4 regions of the Chryseobacterium sp. KCF3-3 genome follow, and region 1 is predicted to be linked to each of the others. Evidence: riboswitches for the same ligand, from Rfam matches in the RefSeq annotation. Region 1 holds a riboswitch; each other region holds the start of a gene.

Region 1 (3,158 bases):
GCCAGTCTGTTTTTCTTAATGGAAGTCCTTCTCTGATCGCAGGTTCATCAATCTGAATAATTCTGATTCCTGCTTTTTCCAGATCCACCACTTCATCACGAATCGCCAAAGCAATCTGCTTACATGTTTCTGAACGAGGCTGATCATCACGGACAAAAGACCACTGTAAAATCGTAACAGGACCTGTCAACATTCCTTTTACCCATTTTTCAGTCTGGGATTGTGCATATTCAGACCAATACACAGTCATCGGAGTCGGGCGGGAAACATCTCCAAAAATTACAGGCGGTTTCACACAACGGCTTCCGTAGCTTTGTACCCAACCGTTTTTAGTGAATACAAATCCTTCCAGCTGTTCTCCGAAGTATTCTACCATGTCATTGCGCTCAAATTCTCCGTGAACCAATACATCAATTCCGATGTCTTCCTGCCAGCGGATTGTTCTCTGCGTTTCTTCTTTCAACAAGGTGTCATATTGTTCTGCGGTAAGCTCTCCTTTTTTGAATTTGGCTCTCCAGCTTCTTACTTCTGTGGTTTGCGGGAATGACCCGATGGTGGTGGTTGGAAATAAAGGAAGCTGCAATACTTCCTGCTGTTCTTCTTTACGGATTTTAAAGGTATTTATTCTCTGAGCATCTTTTTCAGTAACGGCATTCGCTCTTTGTTTTACCTGATCATTATGGATAAGAGAAGAAGTTCTTCTGCTTTCAATTGCTTTTTTATTTTCTTCGAATGCTTCAAGAATCTGTTCATTTTCCGTTCCGGATGCCAATTCTTTAAGGGTTACTACTTCTGTCACTTTTTGTTTAGCAAAAGCCAGCCAGTTTTTAATTTCAGGATTAAGATTGGTTTCAAAATCAAGGTCACAAGGTGAATGAAGCAATGAACATGATGGTGCAATGAAAATTCTTTCAGAGCCTAATTTTTCAACAGCTTTTCTGATGAATGACAATGATTTCTCATAATCATTTTTCCAGATATTTCTACCGTCGATTACTCCTAATGAAAGGCTTAAACTTTCAGGAATAACATTCAGAACCTCATCAAGTTGTTCAGGATTTCTCACCAGATCAACATGCAATGTATTCACCGGAAGGGAAACAGCAAGTGATGTGTTATCTTTTAATCCGTCAAAATACGTAGCTACAATAAATTTCAGTTTTGGGAAACGTTTTCTGATTTCGGCATACACAGAAAGATACGTTTCTTTGGCTTTTTCTGTTAAATCCAAGGCCAGAAAAGGTTCATCAAACTGAATCCATTCTGCTCCCTGATCCTGAAGTTTAGTTAAAATCTCTGTATAAACAGTAAGAAGATTTCCAGCCAGATCCAATTTATCGAAGTCTTCTTCTTTTTCTTTTCCTAATAACAGATAAGAAACCAGTCCGATAATCACCGGTTTTGCATTGATTCCAGCTTGTTTTGCTCCTGCAAATTCATTGAAAATTTTATCTGAGCTCAGTTTAAACTGTTGATTTTTATAAAATTCCGGAACGATATAGTGATAGTTGGTATCGAACCATTTTGTCATTTCCATTGCGGTAATGTCCAATCCGTCTTTCTGATATCCTCTTGCCATCGCAAAATAAAGATCCAACTCAGTATTGTTCTTTTTAAGCACCACTTCATGATAACGTGTTGGAATTGCTCCTACTACAAGGCTCATATCCAAAACCTGGTCATAGTATGAAAAATCATTACACGGGATAAGGTCTATTCCTGCTTCTTTCTGAATATTCCAGTTTTGGTTGCAGATCGTCCTTCCGGTATTCAGAAGTTCTTCCAAAAGGATTTTACCTGACCAATACTGCTCGCAGGCTTTTTTAAGTTCTCTTTTGCTACCAATACGCGGATAGCCAAGGATGTGAGTTTGCATTTTTTTAAACTTTTTAATTAAACTTATTGGGAAAGTTCTTTAAAAGGCTTCGTGATGTTTTAGCAGAAGAAGATTCAGGAAAGTCATGATATAGCAGACAGCGTAATTTCCTTTACAAAAGAAAATACTCAAATCCGATATATCATCTGTATGACCCCAAAGCTTCAGACCGCGAAAGCATTGTCAATTCAGTAAAGGCAGGTCTCCTGACTTGTAACAGTTTCCGTCATCCTTCCCGCTTTTGGCAGTGGATCTACAAGGACAGAAACCTTTGGTGTGTTACTTACAGTTGCGCGACAGCTCGTGATTTGCACACGATTCCCTATTAATCTACCTTAAGTAAAACCTTTCCTGTTTGATGAAGTATCTGTAAAGAACTGTACTTTTACCTTTGACTATGGCCATCAGTAAAAGTTTTTAATTTTGTGTAAAATTAACAATACAGAACAAAACCACAACAAACATCAAACAATTAAGCAAATTAAACTTTATAAAATATAAATAGAAGAATATAATTCTGTACATTTGACTGTTTTAATCATTTAAAAGAATAATATTCTGTGGAACAACTCGATGACAAGGATGTACAGCTGCTCAGGCTGCTCCAGAAAAATGCTAAACTGACCGTTAAGGAACTTGCAAAAGAAATCAACCTATCCACCTCACCTGTTTTTGAAAGGGTAAAAAGACTGGAACAGGATGGTTTTGTTAAAAGATATGCAGCTGTTCTTGATGCTGAAAAACTGAATCGTGGGTTTACGGTTTTCTGCCAGATCAAACTCAAAATTCACGACAGATCTGTAGGTTATGATTTTGTAAAAGAGATTCTGGAAATTGAAGAAGTTGCCGAATGCTACAATATTTCCGGAGATTTTGATTTCCTTCTGAAAGTTCAGGTAAGGGATATGAAGCATTATCAGGATTTTGTATTCAATAAGCTTGGATCTGTAGATTCCATAGGAAGTACGCACAGTACTTTTGTGATGGCTGAGGTAAAAAATAACCATGGGCTGACTATTTAACGGTATAAAACCGGAGAACCCATTTATTCTTCAATCCATTTTCTGAACGTGGAAGTATTGCTCTGGCTTGTGATAAGATGATCTTTCTGCCCTTTTATCTGAACAGAAAGTGTATTTTTATTGTATCGCTCTATTCTTTCAATATGATTTTTCTGAACAAGCTCACTCCGGTTGATCCTGAAAAAATCTGAAGGATTCAACTGCATTTCAATTTCTTTTAAAGTAGATTCATTCAACAGATGTTTTTTTCCTGCTGTATC
Region 2 (3,158 bases), 1.9 Mb from region 1:
TAGCCTAAAGCAGTCGGAAGCCAGACAATAAGATCAGTCACATTCATATAGTATGGAGATAAAGTAAGTTTAAAATCTCCCACTTTGAACTCATTGGTCATGTCTACCTGAGTAGAAGTTTCCGGTCTCAGATCTTTATTTCCTCCCGGTTCATAATAAATGTCATTAAAGGATGGAAATCTGAAATTTTTTGACACATTAAAGCTTACATCATACCATTTTGCAGCACTCCATTTTCCGGAGAATGAATACATCAGCGGAGACTTCACATCTTCCACAAAATCTTTCTTAAATCCACCCTCAAAACGCAGGTCTTTTGTTGCAAAATATCTTAACAATCCTGAAACAGAACCAATATTTCTGCTCACACTGGATATTCCGTTCATATATCCCTCTCCTTTATTGACCTGAAACTCTCCAATGATATTAAAATTCCACTTTGAGTTCAGGAAATAATTAAAATCATTTTTAAGGATATAATTTTTCCCGGTTCCGCCACTTGATTTAGGCTGATTTAACGAACCGAAAAATTGAAAATTCTCTTCTGTATAAGCTGCTTTAAAGGAATTGCTGAACTTTGTTTTGTTCCAGTCCCAGGAAAGAAGGCTTCTTACACTCTGAGTTTTATATTTCGTTTTTGTTCCCGTTTCTTCATATACAGGAAAGCGCTGCGAAGAATCAAAAAACTGACTTTGCCACGAAATTTTATGATCGTTTGTAATTTTATAGGATGCTCCTACATTAAATGTTGTATTGTAATAACTCCCGTTTCTGTTGATATAGTTCAGGTCACTGACCTTATAATCATTTTCACTTACAGAATAATTTCCGGAAGCTTTGAAACTGAATCTATCATTGCTGTAAGATCCTTTTATAAAATTATTATAAGTGTTAAAGGAAGCGACTTCAGAAAATAAAGAACCATGGAAACCTTTATTAAAGTCAAGCGTATTATTCAGGTGAATACTTCCTCCAATGGCACCACTTCCGTATATTACACTTCCTCCTCCGGCTTTTACACCAATCTGATCATATCCGAACAAGGCAATATTATTGATATCTCCCTGCCCCAGAAAATTGGAATTGATATTAATCCCATTCCAGACAAAAGCAGTCTGCTGAGCGGTAGTTCCTCTGAAAGAAGGTGAAGAAACAGCACCACGGCCATTTTCTTTGATAAAAACCTGTGACTGAAATCTCAGAAGTTCAGAAAGATTACTGGAGTTTTTCTCGGCATCTTCCGCCGAAATTATTTTTACCGGATGAAAAAGTTTCACCCTATTCATCTGATTGTCGAAGACATAAACAGTATCGATGGCCTTCTCTTGTCCAAAAAGAAAACAGCCATACGATGAAAAAAGCAGTACTAAAGATCTTTTTATATCCATACTTTTTTACTTTTCCTCCGAAAGCAATATGTTTTTTAATTATAATTCCGGCAGGTCTCCTGACTTTCGCATTCTGCTCCTTCCCGTTATTAAACAGTGGTTTTTTGCAGAAACTTGAGTTGCGATTTACAGTTGCGGGGACAGTCCGGGAGTTACACCCGATTCCCTTTTCATTCCAAAATACTGGAAACCAAAATTTTTGCAAAGATAGTTTTTTATATGTATTCGCCAAAAACCAGGCTTTTCTATACCAACATGCTATCCTTTTGTTATATACACAAAAAAGAACGGCCGCTTTCAATATTGAAAACAGCCATTCATCCCACTACTTTACTATTTATATATGTTATTTTTTTATAAATTTATAAGCCTCCTGTTTTACTCCTTTTACAGAGTATTGTAAAATATAATCTCCTTTTGACAGCGATGAAACATCAATCTGCCCTTCTACCGTATCAAATGATTTTACCTTTTGTCCAACCATATTATAAATTTCAGCTTTCTCTATTTTTCCCTTTCCTTTAAAATATAGAATATCAGTCACAGGATTAGGATAGATTCCTATACTGTTTTTCTCTTTCACGGCATCATTGACCGATAAAAATTGAGAAGTATCCAGATAAAAAGCAATCATCTGCCCTGAAGCATTTGTCCCAGTTCCGGCAATTTTTTTTCCGTCCTGTGAAATCGCTAAAGGAAGCCCCATCGTGACTCCATTGGTAGCAATTCCTAAAGACGCGGCATAATCATTCAGATTAATTCTTCCGCTAGCAGAGGTCCAGATAAAGCCTTCCCCTGACATAGGAGGTGCTCCAAATGCTCTGTAGTACCCTATTACTTTTTTCCCATCAGCAGAAATTCCTGTTGCTCCTCCTTTGAAGCTGAAAGAAGCATTAGGATGTGTTATATAAGTAAGTCCACTTACCGCATTCCAGACATAAGGATTAGGATTTGCTGAGCCTATGATGGTATTTCCGTCTGCAGAAATTCCTCCTGCTTCTCCCACATTGTTTCCATTATTATCTGTAATAAAACTTTCTACTCCATCCTGCCATTTTGCCCCACTTCTTGTTCCGGTCGGCTCATCCTGCCAACCTACAATTACTGTTCCTGCAGCATTGATTGCATTGGCTCTGGAGCTGCGTCCGGGAACCATACTTCCCAAATCTATCATTCCGCTTACAGCATCCCATTTCACAGCATGTGCGTTCGCAGCAGTAAGAAATCCTAAACCTACGATCGTACTTCCATTGGTAGTCATGCCCCAGGTTGAACTTACACTGCCATCCCATCCAGTAGGAACAAGCCCACCTCTGTTTACCCAGGTGGAAGTAGCTACATCATAAGTTGATATTTCATTGAATCCCGTTGCTGCATTTGTAATGGATGACGATATTTTAGTTCCGTCATTCGAAACAACAGTTCTACCAGCAGCCGGATAACCGTTTGATATAGAACCAATCTGTACAAGTCCTCCCGCTGCATCCCATTTATATATTCCTCCTCCACTTGTATGCATACTTACGACTCCATTGTCTGAGACTGCTCCTACATTATAATTTCCCAAACCTATTACAGTAAGCTGAGCTTCTGCAAAACCAAATTTCAGAAAAAGACAAGCCGTCAACATTTTCATTGATACTCTGTAAAAATTTTTCATATTTTATTATATTTAGCGTTTCGAATTGGTGAAAACAATATTAATACAATATTCACCTTGTCAAAAGAAATTGGCTTTCATAATTCGTGAATTTTAAAAGAATTTAATTT
Region 3 (3,158 bases), 820 kb from region 1:
AAAAAATCTAATTATTGAATATCGACTACATACATTGTTCCTTTGTCTACTTTACCCGTTTTAGGTAAAATTTTAGCTTTTGGATTTCCGTTTCCATCATCCACTACTCCAAAATCATCATCATTGAAAACAGCCAGTTTATTATTTCCTAAATAAACAATTCCTTCGAATTTATCATGCTCGTAACCCAGTTTTGCAACCAGATCTACGGCTAATGTTTTGGTAACAGCTTTTATTCCTGCATTGGTAATTTCATCCCATGAACACTGCTCTAAAGCTTTTCCGTTAATTTTCATTCCGTCCACCGCATTAATATCGGCTCCGTTCACATCGGAAGCATTGCTCAGATTGATTCTGTATACTTTTTTGATTCCTCCCTGAGAACCGAAATTTCCGTCTCTTTCAATCACCAGGAATTCATTATTGCTGATGGCTGTAATATCACACACCGAATCAGAAGCGCCACCATCCTGTTTGTATAAAAACTGCTTGGTTTGCCCTGTAATAATATCAAAAGTGACAATTCTCGTTAAAGTAGTATTGGTGGCCAATGCTTTACTAGGAACAAACATCATGGATTGTATTGTACCTACCAATGTTCTTCCATCCGGAGTCATGCAAAGTCCTTCCATTCCTCTGTTGGCTCTTCTTTTTGCTAAAACAGCTGGTAGTTTTCTTGGTCCTGTATTTACGCCAACAGGGCTTATTCTTTCCATTTCTACTCCGTCTACACTGTAATGTACGATATGTGGACCATATTCATCAGAAACCCAGAATGTACCATCAGCGGCAGCAACAATACTTTCGCTATCAAGACCATATTGATCAGTACCCAAAACATTTCCGGAAGCATCATAAGCTACTTCTCCGGTACTTCCCATTCCTACAGGATTTGGAAGTCCTGTAATAGGTTGTCCGGATGGATTTTTAAGTTTAATATATTTGATGACCTCTACATTTCCGTCAGCATTGATTTTAAAATGCATAATGGTTGGAGTAAAATTAGGAGCAAGAAACTTTTTCCCATTCTGGAAGTCGGTATTAGGACCTCTATCTGTAATGACATAAAATTCTCCCTTTCTTGTAGGATGAGCAGCTGCTCCGGAACCAAAGCCACCGTTAATAACATCCACACCGTTTATTGTAGCCAGTTTTGTAAATGGAAATTCCTGAGGTAGTTTGGAATAATTAATATCCTGATTAATCATTGTGGTATCGTCATCACTTTTACAGGAAGCCAATACAGCCAGTATACCCACAGAACATAGTAATTTTTTCATATGCTATTTTATGGCTGCGAAAATAGGGCTTGATTGTAAACTGATCTTAAATACAATGATAATTGTTTTTTAACAATAGAACAGACAGAATGCATTGAAGATAAATAATAAAAGAACCTGTTTGAAAATGAAAAACCAAGAATCCAGCCCAATCGTTAATCAATTTGAAAATCAACTTTTTAAAGGAAAATAATTCACAAAACGGACTTATCAATTTATATGATATATTTGCAGCGTTTTAAGGCTGAACAATGTTCATTAATAGGGAATCAAGTGAGAATAATATTCAAATCTTGGGCTGTACCCGCAACTGTAAACTGTTTAAACTTACTGCACGAAAAACCACTGGACCTGAAAATCCGGGAAGGAAGCTGTAAGATGTGAGCCAGGAGACCTGCCGTAAAGCACCAGATTCAGAGAAAGAATTATTTCTCCTCTGAAGATAAGTTTCGGGAATAAAACTTTAAATTAATTATATCATGAGGAAAATCTATCTTTTTTTCTTACTGCTTTGCATGCAGGTATTGTCGGCCCAATTTACAGAAAACGACATTAAATTTTGGGTAGGAACAGGTTCTAAAAAAGCATATTTCATTGCAGATTTTAATGATGACAGCTCTCCCAATTCTTATGCATGGGGATATCGTTTTGACGGCGATGGCCTGTTGATGGAAGATCTTATCAATGCAATTGTGGCAGCAGAATCCCAAATGCAGGTTGACATTCCTACGGGATATCTTTCTATTCTGAATTATAATCATCACACATCTACTGTTGATGACAGCTGGATAACATGGTCCGGATCCAGTTCATCAAACATGACATGGAACAATGGTGTAGGTTATACGCCTTTGGAGGACGGAAAATGGTATGGAGTGACTTACGGCCTTGATCATTACGATATTCCTCCTTCTTCTCCCGTTCCAGCCTACAGTTCTGCCTGGTTTACTCCGTCTCAGGTTACGAACTGGGTGGGAACAGGAACTAATAAAAGCCTTGTCGTTATTGATTTCGGAACTGATAATGCCAACGGAAATGCGAATTCTTTTGTTTTTGGAATTACATACAACGGAAGTATCAATGCTGAGCAGGCTTTACAACTGATCCAATCTCAGGCTTCTTATTTTAATTTTGCATTAGCGAATAATCAGATTGCTACTCTATCATTGAATTCCTTTGCAGGGAATGCTTCCGGATCAGACAGCTGGAAGCTATATAAAGGAAAAGATCTATCAAGCTGGCAAACAAAAGCCAGCCTTTCTCAGATTCAGCTGAGCAATAATGATTGGTTTGGGTTGAGCTTTGGGCTAAGAAGACCATTTACACCCTCTGAAGCACAGCTGACTTTAGGAATTTCTTCTGTGACAAAGAAAAAACTCAATATTTATCCAAACCCGGCAAGTGATTTTATTCAGATTGAAACGGCTGAGAAACTGAAAGAAGTGAATATCTATTCTGTAGCAGGACAGAAAGTAATGACTTCCCAAGTTACTAAGATTGATATTCATTCTTTAAACTCTGGAGTTTATTTTGTGGAAATTAAGACCTCTGAAAATACAACGATCCATAAGATTGTTAAGAAATAGAGAAAGCGACTTGAGTCGCTTTTTTTGTGAAGATGTGAGTAAAATATACTGTTGAAAACCACCCCGTCAAAAATTCTTTGAATTTTCGCCACCCCTCCAGCGGAGGGGAATTTTTACCCCTTCAGTTGGAATTTTGATCTGGTTTGTAATTTTTCTCTCACATCTGTTGTTGAATCCTTATGCTGTATTCTTACGGAATGACAAACTGTATGGATAAACCATTATTCCAATTGTGTCTTTCCACAGGAGTCTAAGCATTTGGTAAATAACTTAAATGAGTGATTAAAATACA
Region 4 (3,158 bases), 1.7 Mb from region 1:
CAACGTGCTGTGATCATAGATGACTTTAATTTCGATGGAACGGAAGATGTTGCGATACGAAACGGAAATATGGGAAATTATAGCGGAGCATCTTATGACGTATATGTCTTCAACAAAACAAGAATGGGGTTTGTAAAAAGCGAGGAACTTACAGAGCTGGGTTCAAATGGTCTGGATATTTTTGATGTCGATGCCCAGCGTAAACGTCTTATTTCTTATGGAAAGTCCGGCTGCTGTGATATTTTTACCACAGAATATGCTGTAATTCCGAATAAAGGACTTGACAAAGTTTTTGAAAAAGAAGAGGATATGAGTGTTGAAGGCTCTGTAAAAGTGACCACTAAAGAAAAGATAAATAATAAATGGATTACCAAAACAAAGGTATATCCGTCTGATCAATATAACAGAAATAAGAAGTAAGATGAAAATTCAGAAAGAGATTGATTTTATTCTGGCAGTAGATGCACTTAAAAACGTACAGCGAAGAAATTATAATGCAGATGATTCCCGAAGAGAGAATACAGCGGAACACTCCTGGCAGATTATTATTCTGGCTCAGATCCTTTATCCGTATGCTAAAAACCGTGCAGATATTGATTTGTTGAGAGTGATAAGAATGCTTTCCATTCATGATCTTGTAGAAATAGAAGCGGGAGATACTTTTATTTTTGACGAAAAAGCAATGGTAGGAAAGTTTGAAAGAGAGAAAGCTTCGGCCCAGAAAATCTTTGGAATTCTGGATGAACCTTTGCGTTCGGAATTTTTTAATTTATGGCTGGAATTTGAGGATGAGAAAACTCCTGATGCTATTTTTGCGTGTGGAATTGATAGAATCATGCCGTTTATCTTAAATTCTCATACTTCCGGAAAAAGCTGGACAGAAGCTGGAGTGACAGAAAGACAAATCCGAAATATGCTTGAAAATGCGATCAGAAGAGCATCGGATGAAATGGGAGAGGCTTTTGAGCTTTTATTGAATAAAAGTCTGGAAACAGAAAAAGTGCTGAAATAATTTCAATGAAAAATATAATAAAGCATCGGGCGGCCAATGGCCGCCCGATGCTTTATTATTTATAGTATCTGAATTGGTTTCTTGAATTCGTCAATCGCTACAAAAGTAAAATCACCTATAATTGCTTTTTCTCTTTCATAGGAATACATCTGTTCAGTATAAATTTCAACATTCACTTTCATACTGGTTTTTCCCACGTATGAAACTTTCCCGATCAGCTCAACAATGGTTCCGGCAGGAATAGGTTTTTTGAAATCGATCTTATCGCTGCTTACCGTTACCACTCTTTTTCTGGCAAAACGGGTTGCTGTGATAAAAGCTACCTCATCCATCAGCTGCATTGCTGTACCTCCAAAAAGGGTATCATAGTGATTGGTTGTGTTAGGGAAAACCGCTTTAAAGATTCTGGTTTCGGATGCTTCAATTCTTTCTTCTGTAGTCATATATCATTATTAATTAAAGCGATGTGAAATGATATTAAAACAACAGAATAATGACAGGAACTTATAGAATTCCTGAAACAATCCATCAGATCAATACAACTTCAAATCGCGAAAGTTACATGTTTAAGAAAAAGGCAGGTCTCCTGACTTGTAGCATCATTTATCTCCTTCCCATGCCTCGCACAGTGGATCTTTGATAAAGATTTCAGCTACTTACAGTTGCGCGACAGTCCGTGATTTTCACACGGTTCCCTTTTAATCTGCAGTGATGCAGAACCAATTTCTGTGATGAATAAGTGTAAAACTTTTCGGGTGCAAAAATAATGAATTTATTCCGGATTATGGAAAATAATCTGGCTGATTACTCTTCCTTTCTTAATCGTCCAGAGTGTAGTGTATCTGTTTTCTCCTGAACCGTTTATCATATAAAGGAAAATATTATCGTTATCAAGGGAAGTAACTCCAATGTTCTCAAAATCCATGGTAGGCTGGAACATATTTTTGATGGCTTCTCTTACAAAAACAGAACCTCTTCCGGGTTGCTGTACTCTGATGGATTTGATTTCGGTCATTCCTTCGGGAAGGTCATTTCCGATTCCCCATGGTTTTACTTTATCAATGGTAAGAATTTTTCCTTCTGCATCTTTTTCTTTTTTACGGTATCCGGCATTGGAAGGATAAATATCAATCACCACTTTGCTTCTTTGGGCAGTAGGAATCTTAGGATCAGAATTGTCTGTAAAAATAAGGGATTTTCCGTTTTTAGATCTAGATGGAGTGTAGGCAGGGAGCTGGTCCACATAGGCAATACGTCCTTTATTCACCATGCCTTCCTTATCAAGAGTTTCATAACGTACAAAAGGCTTGTCGTCATCTTGTTTCTCAGGATATTTGATCCAGATCCATTCCGTTTCTCCGGGAGCTGGTTTTACATAAACAAATACATCTCCTTTACGCATACGGATCTTGTCTACAATTTTTCGGTAATCGTCTTTATGTACACGTACATTGGCATATCCTTCTTCAGCTTTTACAACTCCAAAAGGAACTTTTGTCTGCCCTTTTACAAAGGCAATAGATAAAATACTGAAAGCGGATAAATAGAATGCTTTATTTATGAAAGTCATCATGAAAATTTTTTGATCCCTCAAATATATAAATTAAATGCTTTTCGGAAGATAATTATACCGTTGCAGTTCTTTTAAATCTTGTATTTGTTTCAGATAGCCTTCACGAAGAAGAAATATTTGGTGTGAAATATCGAGAACCTCCTGATAATTATGATCAGAAATAATGAATCCTTTATACTTAGACTGTTCAATGATTGCTGTTTTCAATGCTGTAGAAATTTTCGGAGAAAGACTGTGGAAGGGTTCATCAAGTAAAATAAAATCCGCTTCGGAATAAATAATCATTAAAGCTTCAATGACTCTCTGCTCACCTCTGGAAAGATTTTTAGGTTTCTCTGACAAAAAAGGACGGATCAGATCTGAAGTGAATAATAGATCAGTATTTTTCTTATTGCAAAAAAGAGGAATTAAGCTTTTAATGGTATTGTATTTTGGCAAGAAAGTATCCTGTGGCAGGTAGGCAATTCTGTTTTTTCTGTCGGAAATGCTTTTCAGAACTTTATCATTGTACCTTATAAACTGGGTATCGCTACTTATAGTTCCGAAAATAATTTTTAATAATGTCGATTTTCC

The links. A riboswitch is a leader RNA that binds a small molecule or an ion and turns the genes downstream of it on or off. The one in region 1 is predicted to bind cobalamin.
Region 2: it holds a riboswitch for cobalamin, as region 1 does, so the genes downstream of both, ACKTTZ_RS02040 (TonB-dependent siderophore receptor) here and metE (5-methyltetrahydropteroyltriglutamate--homocysteine S-methyltransferase) in region 1, are expected to answer to the same signal.
Region 3: it holds a riboswitch for cobalamin, as region 1 does, so the genes downstream of both, ACKTTZ_RS15090 (T9SS type A sorting domain-containing protein) here and metE (5-methyltetrahydropteroyltriglutamate--homocysteine S-methyltransferase) in region 1, are expected to answer to the same signal.
Region 4: it holds a riboswitch for cobalamin, as region 1 does, so the genes downstream of both, ACKTTZ_RS01275 (acyl-CoA thioesterase) here and metE (5-methyltetrahydropteroyltriglutamate--homocysteine S-methyltransferase) in region 1, are expected to answer to the same signal.

The regions. Positions count from the first base shown of each region.
Region 1 covers NZ_AP035792.1:4,146,133-4,149,290, reverse strand. Annotated here, with positions in the region: gene metE (5-methyltetrahydropteroyltriglutamate--homocysteine S-methyltransferase) at 1-1,876, opposite strand, end outside; cobalamin riboswitch at 2,055-2,241, opposite strand; gene ACKTTZ_RS18470 (Lrp/AsnC family transcriptional regulator) at 2,437-2,898, shown strand; gene ACKTTZ_RS18465 (LytR/AlgR family response regulator transcription factor) at 2,922-3,158, opposite strand, start outside.
Region 2 covers NZ_AP035792.1:440,023-443,180, forward strand. Annotated here, with positions in the region: gene ACKTTZ_RS02040 (TonB-dependent siderophore receptor) at 1-1,388, opposite strand, end outside; cobalamin riboswitch at 1,420-1,598, opposite strand; gene ACKTTZ_RS02045 (T9SS type A sorting domain-containing protein) at 1,735-3,048, opposite strand.
Region 3 covers NZ_AP035792.1:3,330,143-3,333,300, reverse strand. Annotated here, with positions in the region: gene ACKTTZ_RS15095 (esterase-like activity of phytase family protein) at 12-1,280, opposite strand; cobalamin riboswitch at 1,505-1,697, shown strand; gene ACKTTZ_RS15090 (T9SS type A sorting domain-containing protein) at 1,760-2,866, shown strand.
Region 4 covers NZ_AP035792.1:269,451-272,608, reverse strand. Annotated here, with positions in the region: gene ACKTTZ_RS01285 (XAC2610-related protein) at 1-420, shown strand, start outside; gene ACKTTZ_RS01280 (HD domain-containing protein) at 422-1,012, shown strand; gene ACKTTZ_RS01275 (acyl-CoA thioesterase) at 1,072-1,455, opposite strand; cobalamin riboswitch at 1,571-1,751, opposite strand; gene ACKTTZ_RS01270 (hypothetical protein) at 1,785-2,585, opposite strand; gene ACKTTZ_RS01265 (ATP-binding cassette domain-containing protein) at 2,616-3,158, opposite strand, start outside.